3 regions of the Pseudomonas sp. LBUM1640 genome follow, and region 2 is predicted to be linked to each of the others. Evidence: riboswitches for the same ligand, from Rfam matches in the RefSeq annotation. Region 2 holds a riboswitch; each other region holds the start of a gene.
What was found. A riboswitch is a leader RNA that binds a small molecule or an ion and turns the genes downstream of it on or off. The one in region 2 is predicted to bind cobalamin.

Region 1 (3,901 bases), 640 kb from region 2:
CGCAGCCCACCAGCACAAACTGCACGCGGCGCACCGGGATACCCAGCGACGCCGCCGAGTCGGTGCCAAAGGTAAACGCATCCAACGCGCGACGGTGCCAAAGGCACACCGCCAACCCTGCGACGGCCACCGGCACCGCCAGCCACACCGACGGCCAACGCACGCCGCTGAGGTTGCCCAGCAGCCAGAACATGATGCCGCGCGCCTGTTCGGAACTGGCCGACTTGGTGATCAGGAACGCGGTGAGCGCATTGAACAACTGCGAGCCGGCGATGCCCGCCAAGATGATCTGCCCGGTGCCGCTGGATGAGCCGCTGGCGCGCGCCAGCAAAATCACCAGCGCAAAGGCCGCCATGGCCCCGACAAACGCGCCTGCCGACAGCGAAATCAGCCCGCCGCCCACGCCGATCAATGCCACCAATACCGCGCCGGTCGAAGCGCCGGCGCTGATGCCCAGCAGGTAAGGGTCGGCTAACGGGTTACGCAACAACGACTGCAAAATCACCCCGCACGTGGCCAGCCCGGCACCGCACGCGGCGGCGACCAGGGCGCGGGTCAGGCGGTAGCTCCACACCACGCCTTCATCGATCGGGTCCAGCGCGTAACCGGCCGCCCACAGTTTGTTGGCGAGCACTTGCAACACCACCTGCGGCGCGATGGCGGTTTCGCCGATGGCCACGCCGGCGAGTACGGCGAGCAACAGCAGCGCCAGGGCGAGTAGGGCGCGCATCATTTAGGCAGGTCGTAGCCGTCGATGGCGCCGGCCAGTTGTTCCAGGCCATCGAACATGCGAATGCTGGCCTGCAGCGCCAGGGCGTCAATAATGATGATGCGGTTGTTCTTCACCGCGTCCATGTTGCGGGTCACCGGGTCGCTGCGCAGGAAGGCGAGTTTCTTTTCATGGTCGTCGGCCGGGTAGCGGCGGCGGTCCATGCGCGCGATCACCACGAAGGTCGGGTTGGCCTTGGCGATGGTTTCCCAGCCGACGGCGGGCCACTCTTCATTGGACTGCACCACGTTGTGCAGGCCCAGGGTTTGGAGCATGAATTGGGGAATGCCCTGGTGGCCGGCCACGTACGGGTCACTGGCCATCTCGGCGCTGGAGAACCACACCAATGCGCTGGCTTGCTTGAGGCCTTTGCCCTGTGCGGTGGCGACGGATTTGGTCAGGCGCGCCTTGAGTTCATCATTCAGTTGTTGGCCGCGCGCTTGCACGTCGAAGATCTCGGCCAGTTGGCTGATGCTCTTATAGATCGTGTCGATGCGAAACGGCTCCAGCCGCGTGCCGTCGGCGCCCACCAGGTTGTCCTTGCCTTCGCAATCGGAAGGCAGCAGGTAGGTGGGAATCTTCAGTTCGTGAAACTGCTCGCGCGTACCCACCACACCTTGCGGGCCCACCACCCATTCCAGCTCGGCGGCCACCAGTTGCGGGCGTTTGGCGATGACTGCTTCGAAGCTTGGTTCGTTATCGGCCAGGCGCTCGATGCTGTCGTTCTGCGCCTTGAACTGCGCCAGTACGCTGTTGAACCACAGCGAGGTGCCGACCACGGTGTCGCCCACACCCAAGGCGTAGAGCATCTCGGTGGCGGCCTGGCCGATGGTCACACTGCGCGCGGGCGCCTGCTCAAACGTCAGGGTGCTGGCGCAGTTTTGCACCGTCAGCGGGTAATGAGTCGGCGTGGCGTGGGCCAGGGCACAGAAGCCGAGGCCGGTGATCAGGGCGGTAACGCGTGGCAGCATGAGGCAGTCTCCGGGTGAACCGTACGTGAAACAGGGGAGGTACGGCTCGGAAACACACCCACGAACGCTGCAGGTCTTGCAGGGCACGGATGGCCTTCCCGGACACCCCGCCGGTGAGTGATGTTGCTTGGCCGGCAGGTCTCCTGACTGATGCGTCGTCGCCACGCTCCGGCCTTCCCGGGTAATGCCCAGTGGCGATGTGGAGCAGGCTCAGCACCTACAGTTGCGGGGGCAGTTTCGATTGGCGCAATGGGCCGCGCTTCGAATTCCCTATTAGTCCCGTTGGGGAACCGGCGCGGTATGGTAGTCGATCATGGCGGGCAGGGGGAGTTTGATCTGTCGGGTGTTTGCCACTGGCCGTCGTCAGCGCGCCGAAGGTGGTTGAGGGGATTTTGGCGTGTCGGATTCTGGGGGATGGCTATATGATGTCGCGCGGCGTTTCATCCAGCCTGGTTGGAATGCGCCGACCCAACGATAACCTCGGTTTTTCTCACACAGGGAGTACGCAATGAACACCGACCAATGGATTGCCTTGTACGCGCGGGCCTTTCGCGAAATGGGCGAGAAACTCGAGCAGGTCTTGCAATTGAACAGTTGCCGCGAACACTGGATTCAGGCCGAAATCAGCGTGCACGCCTGGTTCAACGATAAAATTGAAATCTGGACGGACTTGCCGATCGGCGAGCGGCGCAAAGCCGACCTGTATGCCCTGGATGACACCGGTTCAACGACGATGGTCGCTGAAATCAAATGCCTGGGCGATATATCCCAAGCCAAGTGCCTGGAAGGTGACTGGTCGGTAAGGGCCGATGTTGATCGGTTGCGCAACTTCGAATGCCCGACCCGATTGTTTGTGCTGGTGATTGCCAAAGGCGAGCGCGAGACCAACACCGGGCGGCGCCTGCGTGAAGATGAGTGGGTGGATGGGCGCGAATGCGTGAGTGTGGACCTGGGGTTTGCAATGATCAGGATGTGGGCGCTTTGATCGAGCGAGGTACGCAGGCGGCGACAAATGTTTCGCCTTGGGTAAGCGCATTTGCCCCGTTGTGTGCCGCGGGGTTCTATCCATACCGATAGGGTGTACCATCAATCTCTGTTCATCAGATATTAGTCAGACATGCCCACGCTTAGCGAAGAGAGCCGCCGGATCGTAGCTTCTCTGGCGCACCGTGTTGGTCCGCAGGCTGATAATGCAAGCATTACCGAGGCGATTGTTTCGATTTTGCAGGATATGGGCGCAGCACTGGCGCCCATTATCGGCCAGCAGGGCGTTGCCGCGCTGTACCGCCGCAGCTTCCATCTGTGCGTCTCGACCCATCCACGCCTGGCTGCCACCTTCGACAGTGTGCCGGCCGCGATGGACCTGATTGCCCTCAAATCCGCACTCGTCGAGCACAACGAAACCGATGCGCTGTTTTTCGGTGAGGTGCTGCTGGCTACCCTCTACGAACTTCTGACCACGCTGATCGGGCCTTCACTCACCGCACGTCTGCTGGTTGACGTGTGGCAGCCTTCTTCGAGCGACACCTCTTCGCAGGAAATTTCGCCATGAGCACCAAAGTGACTATCAACCGTCTGGCCACCGGTGTGCCAGGACTGGACGAGGTCCTGGGCGGAGGCCTGCCGGAGTTTTCGTTCAACCTGATCGCCGGCCCTCCAGGCTGTGGCAAAACCACCCTCGCGCACCAGATGATGTTCGCCCTGGCCACGCCCGAGCGTCCCGCGCTGTTCTTTACCGTGCTCGGTGAGCCGCCACTGAAGATGCTGCGCTACCAGCAGCAATTCGATTTTTTCGACAACGAAGCAATCAATCAGTCGATTCGTTATATCAACCTGGCCGATGACACCCTGGCCGGGGACCTGGACGAGGTGTTGCGGCGCATCGTCAGCGAGGTCGAAGCGCATTCGCCGTCGCTGGTGTTTGTCGACTCCTTCCGCTCCGTGGTGCTGGCCAGCCAGACCCAGCACAACCCGAACAACAACCTGCCGCAGTTTATCCAGCAGTTGGGCATGTTGATGACCACGTGGCAGGCCACGACCTTCCTGATCGGCGAATACTTCACCGAAACCGACACGAATCCGATTTTCACCGTGGCCGATGGCCTGATCTGGCTGCGCCAAAGCGTCGAGCGCAATTCGATGGTGCGCAAGGTGGAAATCA
Region 2 (3,901 bases):
AACTGGCCACCGCCATCGGCAATGGGTTGAGACCCGCCGCCTGCAAGCGTTGGCAGAACACGTCGATAAAACCGGTATTGGCCGCCTGCAAATGCGAGCGGTAGAACAGCACCGCTGCCACGGGCCAATCGGCGTTCCAATCCGCCTGCCAATCATTCAGGCGCGCGCTGGCGTTGTGCGGGTGGTAAATCGCGGTGCGCGGCAGGGTTTGCGGCTCGGCCCAGGCGTAGTCGCGGCCCAGGTAAGTGCTGGCCAGGCAGCGATAAAAATCCAGCGCGTTGCCCAGGCCGCCCTGGCGCAGGAAGTGCCAGAGGCGGTCACGTTCTTGCACGCCCACGGTGCTCAAGCTACTGAGTTCCGGGTCCGGGCGGTCATCACCCGGCACCAGGATCAGTTGCACGCCGCGCTCAGCCAACTCCACCAAGCGCTCAATGCCGTAGCGCCAATAACCGATCCCGCCGTGCAGCGAAATCAGGATGACCTTGGCGTGGCGCAACACCTCATCCACGTACAGGTCGACCGAGGCATGGTTTTGCACCTGCATCGGGTTGGCCAGGCGAACGCTTGGGTAATCGTCGGGCAGCTGCTGGGCCGCCTCGGCGAGCAACGCCAGGCTGGAGTCGCCGCTGCACAGGATCACCAGTTCAGCGGGGGTTTGGCCTAAGTCGGCAATATTGTCGTCGGAGACGAAACCACCGGGCTGGGTCCTGAGCAGGTGCATGGGTTAAACGCTGAGGGCGGCGCGCAGTTGCGCTTCGAGGCCCGCCGCGTCCAGCTCCTGGCCGATCAGCACCAGACGCGTGATGCGCGCTTCGTCGGTGCCCCAGGCACGGTCGAAGTGCTTGTCGAAACGCGTGCCCACGCCCTGGATCAACAGGCGCATCGGCTTGTTCGGGATTGCCGCAAAACCTTTGACGCGCAGGATGCCGTGTTGCACTACCAGTTGAGTCAAGGCGTCGAGCAGCAGCGCTTCGTCGGCTTGCGGCAGGTCGATGGAGATGGAGTCGAAGGCGTCGTGATCGTGGTCATGCTCGCCTTCATCGTCGTGGTGATGATCGTGGTGGCTGTGGCGGCCGTCGATGTGTTCTTCGGAGCCGGCGCCCAGGCCGATCAGCACGTCCAACGGCAGGCGACCGCTGCTGGCTTCGACGATTTTCACCGCTGGCGGCAGCTCTTCGGCGACTTCCAGGCGCACGCGGGCCAGGTCTTCAGGGCTGATCAGGTCGGCTTTGTTGAGGATCACCAGGTCGGCGCTGGCCAGTTGGTCGGCGAACAGCTCGTGCAGCGGCGACTCGTGGTCCAGGTTTGGGTCGAGCTTGCGCTGGGCGTCAACCTGGTCCGGGAAGGCGGCGAAGGTGCCAGCGGCCACGGCCGGGCTGTCGACCACGGTGATCACTGCGTCCACCGTGCAGGCGCTGCGGATTTCCGGCCACTGGAAGGCTTGCACCAGAGGTTTTGGCAGGGCCAGGCCCGAGGTTTCGATGAGGATATGGTCGAGGTCGCCGCGACGGGCGACCAATTCGCGCATCACCGGGAAGAATTCTTCTTGCACGGTGCAGCACAGGCAGCCGTTGGCCAGTTCGTATACGCGGCCGTTGGCTTCTTCTTCGGTGCAACCGATGGAGCACTGTTTGAGGATTTCGCCGTCGATGCCCAGCTCGCCGAACTCGTTGACGATCACGGCGATGCGACGGCCCTGGGCGTTGTCGAGCATATGGCGCAGCAAGGTGGTTTTGCCCGAGCCGAGAAAGCCGGTAACGATGGTGACGGGGAGTTTGGCCAGTGTTTTCATCGGATGCCCTTTGGGGCGGGCATACGGGACGATAGGCCCTGCGGCGGTGCGCAGAAGCGGATTTCGTCACCGGATCACCCCGCCCGGTTGAAGTAGAAAATCGGTTGCGAGGCAGGTCTCCTGGCTTGGGGTTTGTGGGTCTTGCGACCGGCGCTGGCTGCGCCTTCCCGCCGTATTGGCAGTGGCGTGGCAGACAGCTGAACCCTTTACAGTTGCGGGGGCAGCCGCGGCTTGGACCGCGTTCCCTTCTTAGCTTCGGCGTGGGCCGAAGAACCTCGAAGGTGCAAGGCTACGCAGTGCGTGGGGGATGGTCAATGATGGGGTTGGGTTGGTTGGTTGGTTGTCTGGTTGGTTGGTGTACATATCCGTTGCTGCGGTAACGGCGGCCTATGGTTCCGCTCTTACAGCGGGTCACTTTTGGAAAAGAGCCCCAAAAGTAACCAAAAGGGCTCTTGCCCCACCACTCGGCACCTCGCCTCCGGCTCGGTGTGCCCTCACGCAGGCTTTGGAGCGGGGGCCGCCGCGATGGGCCATCCTTGGCCCAGCGCGGCTAAACCGGCGTCCTGCCGGTTTACCCCCGCTCCAAAGCCTGCGTTCGGCCAGCGTGGTTTAACGGGGCGCCTAAGATCAAGATCAAGATCAAAATCTACAGCACGGCGGCCTAGTAGCCGACCTGAGTGGTTGAATCAAAAGCAAAGCCAAGGCGGCCTGACAGCCGACCTCGGTTAAATGTGGGAGGGGCGGTGCGACGGTTCGGCTTGCTCCCGATGGCGGTGTGTCAGTTGATGCACCTGGTGAATGGCCCACCGCATTCGCGAGCAAGCCCGCTCCCACATTTTGAGCTCAGTACAACTGGTAGATGTGTGTACTCGGTCAAAGGTGGGAGCTGGCTTGCCTGCGAAGGCATCAACTGTGTCTCACTGATTTACCGAGATGTCCGCATCGCAGGCAAGCCAGCTCCCACAGAAAAGCAGCTCTGCTTCTGATCTGTTTTTGCTCTGCTGTTGCCCTGCTTTTGCTTCAACCACTCAGGTCGGCTACTAGGCCGCCGTGCTGTAGATTTTGATCTTGATCTTGATCTTGATCTGACAGGCCCCGTTAACCACGATGGCCGCACGTAGGCACGGTGGAGCGGGTAAACCGGCAAGGATGCCGGTTTAGCCGCGCTGGGCCAGGGATGGCCCATCGCGGCGACCCGCGGAACCGGGCCGGAGTGCGGGCATGCCGAGCCTAGGCGAGGCACCGAGTGGTGGGGCAAAGACCTTTTGGTTACTTTTGGGGCGTTTGCCAAAAGTGACTCGCTGTAAGAGCGAAACCATAAGCGGCCGTTACCGCAGCAACGGATATGTACACACACACCAAGCGCCCCCCCAAAAACACATATCCCAATTGACTCCCCTCCCACCCCCATGCTCTCCTACACACCTTGTTTCGGGTGCCCTTCACAGGGTGAAACGGGAAACCGGTGCCTTATGCCTACACATAAGAATTCCGGTGCTGCCCCCGCAACGGTAAGCGAGTGAAACGTCAGATCCACTGTGCCTGTACGGCATGGGAAGGCGATGTTTTTAAGACCCAGTGTCCCTCGCAAGCCCGGAGACCGGCCCGAAAAAATTCAGATAACAAACCCGCGGTGGGCGGGCGCTGTTCAAAACCCTGCGTGCCCGGCTCGCGGGGTTTTCATGCGCTCGTTTCACCCTGACACCCAGAAGGGACGCGCCATGTCGATCACCAGCAGCACCTCGCACACCGCCAGTAGCACCGCCACCCTGAGCCAACGCCTGACCGCCGCCATCGGCGCGTCGATCCTGGGCGCGTGCCTGGTGTATTTCGCCGGTTTCTCGCATATCGAGGCCGTGCATAACGCCGCCCACGATACCCGCCACAGCGCCGCGTTCCCGTGCCACTGAGACCTGCCGACATGATCAAGCGTATCGCCCAAACCGCAGGTTTCACCGGCTTGCTGGCCGCCCTGCTGCTGACCCTGCTGCAAAGCTTCTGGGTCGCCCCGCTGATTTTGCAGGCAGAAACCTTTGAGAAGGCCCCGGCGGCTGCCGAAGTAATGCCCCATGAACATGCGCAAGGCGCTGCCGCTCACACCCACGACGC
Region 3 (3,901 bases), 970 kb from region 2:
CGCCTCAGCGCCGCGTCCACCGTTGGGGCTCAAGCCGCGGGCAATCGGCTGCCACTCGGTACTGGTCAGCGAATGGTGATAGGTGTGCCCGCGCAGCACGCCTTCCGGCAACTCGACGCTTTGCAGGGCCAGGGCCGCGAGTTTCTTTTGCATCACCGCATCGCCCTGCAGCAGGCCGACCAACTCGGCGCGGGTGCCATCGACATCGGTGAGCGAATCCAGCAGGTAGAGCATGCCACCACATTCGGCGAGCAACGGTTTGCCGGCGGCGTGATGCGCGCGGATAGCGTCGAGCATCGGGGTGTTTTCCGACAGCGCCTGGTGATGCAATTCCGGGTAACCACCGGGCAAATAGAGGCTGTCGGCGTCAGGCAATTCGCGGTCGTGGATCGGCGAGAAGAAGCGCAATTCGGCGCCCATCGCGCGCAGCAGGTCGAGGCTGGCGCCATAGGTAAAGGCAAACGCTTCGTCGCGGGCCACGGCGATGCGCACGCCGGCCAGCAACGGCTCGGCCTCGACCACTTCAGGCGCGGCGAAGGTGACTGGCGGCGGTAAGGCAACTTCGCAACTGCTGCCAAGGGCTTGGGCGGCGGCATCCAGGCGCACGTCGAGGTCATTCAATTCGCTGGCTTGCACCAGGCCCAAGTGGCGGCTGGGCAGTTCGATTCCGGTTTCACGCGACAACGCGCCGTACCAGCGCAGGCCTTCGGTGAGGCTGCCTTCCAGCAGTTGCGCGTGGCGCAGGGTGCCGACGCGGTTGGCCAGCACGCCGGCGAACGGCAGGTCCGGTTGGTAGCGCGCCAGGCCTAATGCCAGCGCGCCAAAGGTCTGGGCCATGGCGGTGCCGTCGATCACGCCAAGTACCGGCACACCGAAGTGCCGCGCCAAATCCGCGCTGGAGGGCGTGCCGTCGAACAGGCCCATCACGCCTTCGATCAGGATCAGGTCGGCCTCGCCCGCTGCTTCCCACAGCAAACGCCGACTTTCCTGCTCACCGACCATCCACATGTCCAACTGATACACCGGCGCACCGCTGGCGCGCTCGTGAATCATCGGGTCGAGAAAGTCCGGCCCGCATTTGAACACGCGCACCTTGCGCCCCAGGTTGCGGTGCAAACGCGCCAACGCGGCGGTGACGGTGGTTTTGCCCTGGCCGGATGCCGGTGCGGCGATCAATACGGCCGGGCAATGACGGGGCTGATTCAAAGTTCGACGCCCTTCTGTGCCTTGATACCGGCCTGGAATGCGTGTTTGAGCATGCCCATTTCGGTGACGGTGTCGCCCATTTCGATCAGCTCAGGCTTGGCGCCACGGCCGGTGACCACCACGTGCTGCATCGGCGGGCGGGCTTGCAGGTCGCTGAGCACTTGGTCCAAATCGAGGTAGCCGTGCTTGAGGGCGATGTTCAGCTCATCAAGAACCACCAGGCCGATGGAGGGGTCTTGCAGCAGTTCGCGGGAAACCGCCCATGCGGCTTCGGCGGCGGCGATGTCGCGCTGGCGGTCCTGGGTTTCCCAGGTAAAACCTTCGCCCATCACATGAAAGCGCACTTGCTCGGGAAAGCGGCGGAAGAACAACTCTTCGCCGGTGCTGTTACGCCCCTTGATGAACTGCACTACGCCGCACTGCATGCCGTGGCCCATGGCGCGGGCGAGCATGCCGAACGCCGAGCTGCTTTTGCCTTTGCCGTTGCCGGTAAGCACCAGCAGCAGCCCGCACTCGTTCGGGGAATTGGCGATGCGCTCATCGATCACGGCTTTTTTGCGCAGCATGCGCGCCAGGTGGCGTTCGTCGCGTTCGGGGGAATCAGTCATGGCAGCTCTCCGTTGGGGCTGGACAAAAACGGCGGGCAGGAAAAAGAAAAAACAGACAGCCAAGCATCGCCCACCGTGATGCTGTTGGATGCTCCAGGCCGGTCTCCGGACTCATGAGTGGCGCATTCGTTATAGAAGCAGGCCAACGGCGCGCCTTCCCATATCGCCAGCGATACAGTGGCAAAAGGCACCGTCTTGACTCATTTACCGTTGCGGGGGCAGCGCCGGAATCGCGGCTGCACTGTGTACAAGTGCGCTCACTCACCGGCTTCCCTGTTTCACTCTGTCGGCACACGGCCACAGAGCACCTGGAACAAGCCGCGAAGGTTAGTGGGTTGGGGGTGGAGCGTCAATTAAAGCTGGCCTTGCACTTGAACCATCCGACTGCCGTGCTCCTCTACCCTTACAGGTATTAAGGAGAAAACCATGCATAAAACCAGACTCGCCTTACTGATCATGCTCGCAGGCACCCTCGCCGCCTGTGGCGAAAGCTCTACCTTGCAGGTCTCCGACGGCACTGGGCCTTCACCCAAGCTGCCGGAACCGAACAAAACCCTGATCCCCACGGTGAACATCGCCCCGGCGATTGGCTGGCCAGACGGCGCGAAGCCGACAGCCGCTTCAGGCACCCAGGTCGCGGCGTTTGCCGAAGGCCTGGATCACCCGCGCTGGCTGTATGTATTGCCCAATGGTGACGTGCTGGTCGCGGAAACCAACGCGCCGCCCAAGCCGGATGATTCCGCGGGCATTCGCGGCTGGGTGATGGAGAAGGTCATGGGCCGCGCGGGCGCGGGCGTGCCGAGCCCGAACCGCATCACGTTACTGCGCGACGCCGACCATGATGGCGTCGCCGAAACGCGCACGGTGTTCCTGGAGAACCTCAATTCGCCGTTCGGCATGACCCTGGTCGGCAACGACCTGTATGTGGCGGACTCCGACCAGTTGCTGCGCTTCCCTTATCAGCCGGGCGAAACTGCGATCAAGGCAGCCGGCACCAAGGTGGTCGACTTACCGGGCGGCAGCATCAACCACCACTGGACCAAAAACGTGGTGGCCAGCAAGGACGGCAGCAAGCTGTATGTGAGCGTCGGCTCCAACAGCAACGTCGGCGAAAACGGCCTGGCGGCCGAAGAAGGTCGCGCGGCGATCTGGGAAGTCGACCGCGCCACGGGCCAGCACCGCATCTTTGCCTCCGGCCTGCGCAACCCGAACGGCATGGCCTGGGAACCGCAGAGTGGCAAGCTGTGGACGGCAGTGAATGAGCGCGATGAGATCGGCAGCGATCTGGTGCCGGACTACATCACGTCGGTCAAGGATGGGGCGTTCTATGGCTGGCCGTTCAGTTACTACGGCCAGCATGTGGATGTGCGCGTTTCTCCGCAAAACCTGGACCTGGTCGCCAAAGCTATCGCTCCGGACTACGCAGTGGGGCCGCACACAGCGTCACTGGGCCTGACCTTCGCCGAGGGCAGCAAACTCCCGGCGCAGTTCAGCAACGGCGCGTTTATCGGCCAGCACGGCTCGTGGAACCGCAAGCCGCACAGTGGCTATAAGGTGATCTTCGTGCCGTTCGAGGGTGGCCAACCTAAAGGGCAGCCGGTGGATGTGCTGACCGGGTTTCTCGACAAAGACGAGAAAGCCATGGGCCGGCCAGTGGGCGTAGTGATTGATCAGCAGGGGGATTTGCTGGTGGCCGATGATGTGGGGAATAAAGTGTGGCGGGTGTCGAAGGCTAAGTAACGCAACGCATCACTCACTGTGGGAGGGGGCTTGCTCCCGATAGCGGTGTATCAGCCAGCCCATCTGGCGACTGACACTTTGCTATCGGGAGCAAGCCCCCTCACACATTTTGATCACTGCTTGATTCAGGGGTTGCGCGCCAGGTTCGCTGGCAACACGCGCTTGGCGCTCAAATAGGCATTCTGCCAATACGCTTTGGACAGCGTATCCAGCTTCACCGTACCGCCAGTTTGCGGTGCATGTACGAAGCGGCCTTCGCCCACGTAGATCCCCGCGTGGCTCACCTGCGAACCGCCGCCTGTGGCGAAGAAAATCAGATCACCGGTCTGCAGGTTGTTTTCACTGAC

Region 1: linked by a shared signal. The riboswitch ahead of ACA065_RS20645 (ABC transporter substrate-binding protein) and the one ahead of cobW (cobalamin biosynthesis protein CobW) in region 2 are both predicted to bind cobalamin.
Region 3: linked by a shared signal. The riboswitch ahead of cobO (cob(I)yrinic acid a,c-diamide adenosyltransferase) and the one ahead of cobW (cobalamin biosynthesis protein CobW) in region 2 are both predicted to bind cobalamin.

Annotation. Positions count from the first base shown of each region.
Region 1 covers NZ_CP166816.1:4,692,673-4,696,573, reverse strand. Annotated here, with positions in the region: gene ACA065_RS20650 (FecCD family ABC transporter permease) at 1-733, opposite strand, end outside; gene ACA065_RS20645 (ABC transporter substrate-binding protein) at 730-1,740, opposite strand; cobalamin riboswitch at 1,857-2,050, opposite strand; gene ACA065_RS20640 (hypothetical protein) at 2,249-2,725, shown strand; gene ACA065_RS20635 (hypothetical protein) at 2,858-3,292, shown strand; gene ACA065_RS20630 (ATPase domain-containing protein) at 3,289-3,901, shown strand, end outside.
Region 2 covers NZ_CP166816.1:4,051,901-4,055,801, forward strand. Annotated here, with positions in the region: gene cobN (cobaltochelatase subunit CobN) at 1-721, opposite strand, end outside; gene cobW (cobalamin biosynthesis protein CobW) at 725-1,792, opposite strand; cobalamin riboswitch at 1,886-2,085, opposite strand; cobalamin riboswitch at 3,209-3,415, shown strand; gene ACA065_RS17895 (CbtB domain-containing protein) at 3,514-3,702, shown strand; gene ACA065_RS17900 (CbtA family protein) at 3,714-3,901, shown strand, end outside.
Region 3 covers NZ_CP166816.1:5,025,735-5,029,635, forward strand. Annotated here, with positions in the region: gene ACA065_RS22070 (cobyrinic acid a,c-diamide synthase CobB) at 1-1,206, opposite strand, end outside; gene cobO (cob(I)yrinic acid a,c-diamide adenosyltransferase) at 1,203-1,814, opposite strand; cobalamin riboswitch at 1,894-2,141, opposite strand; gene ACA065_RS22080 (PQQ-dependent sugar dehydrogenase) at 2,241-3,554, shown strand; gene ACA065_RS22085 (C40 family peptidase) at 3,680-3,901, opposite strand, start outside.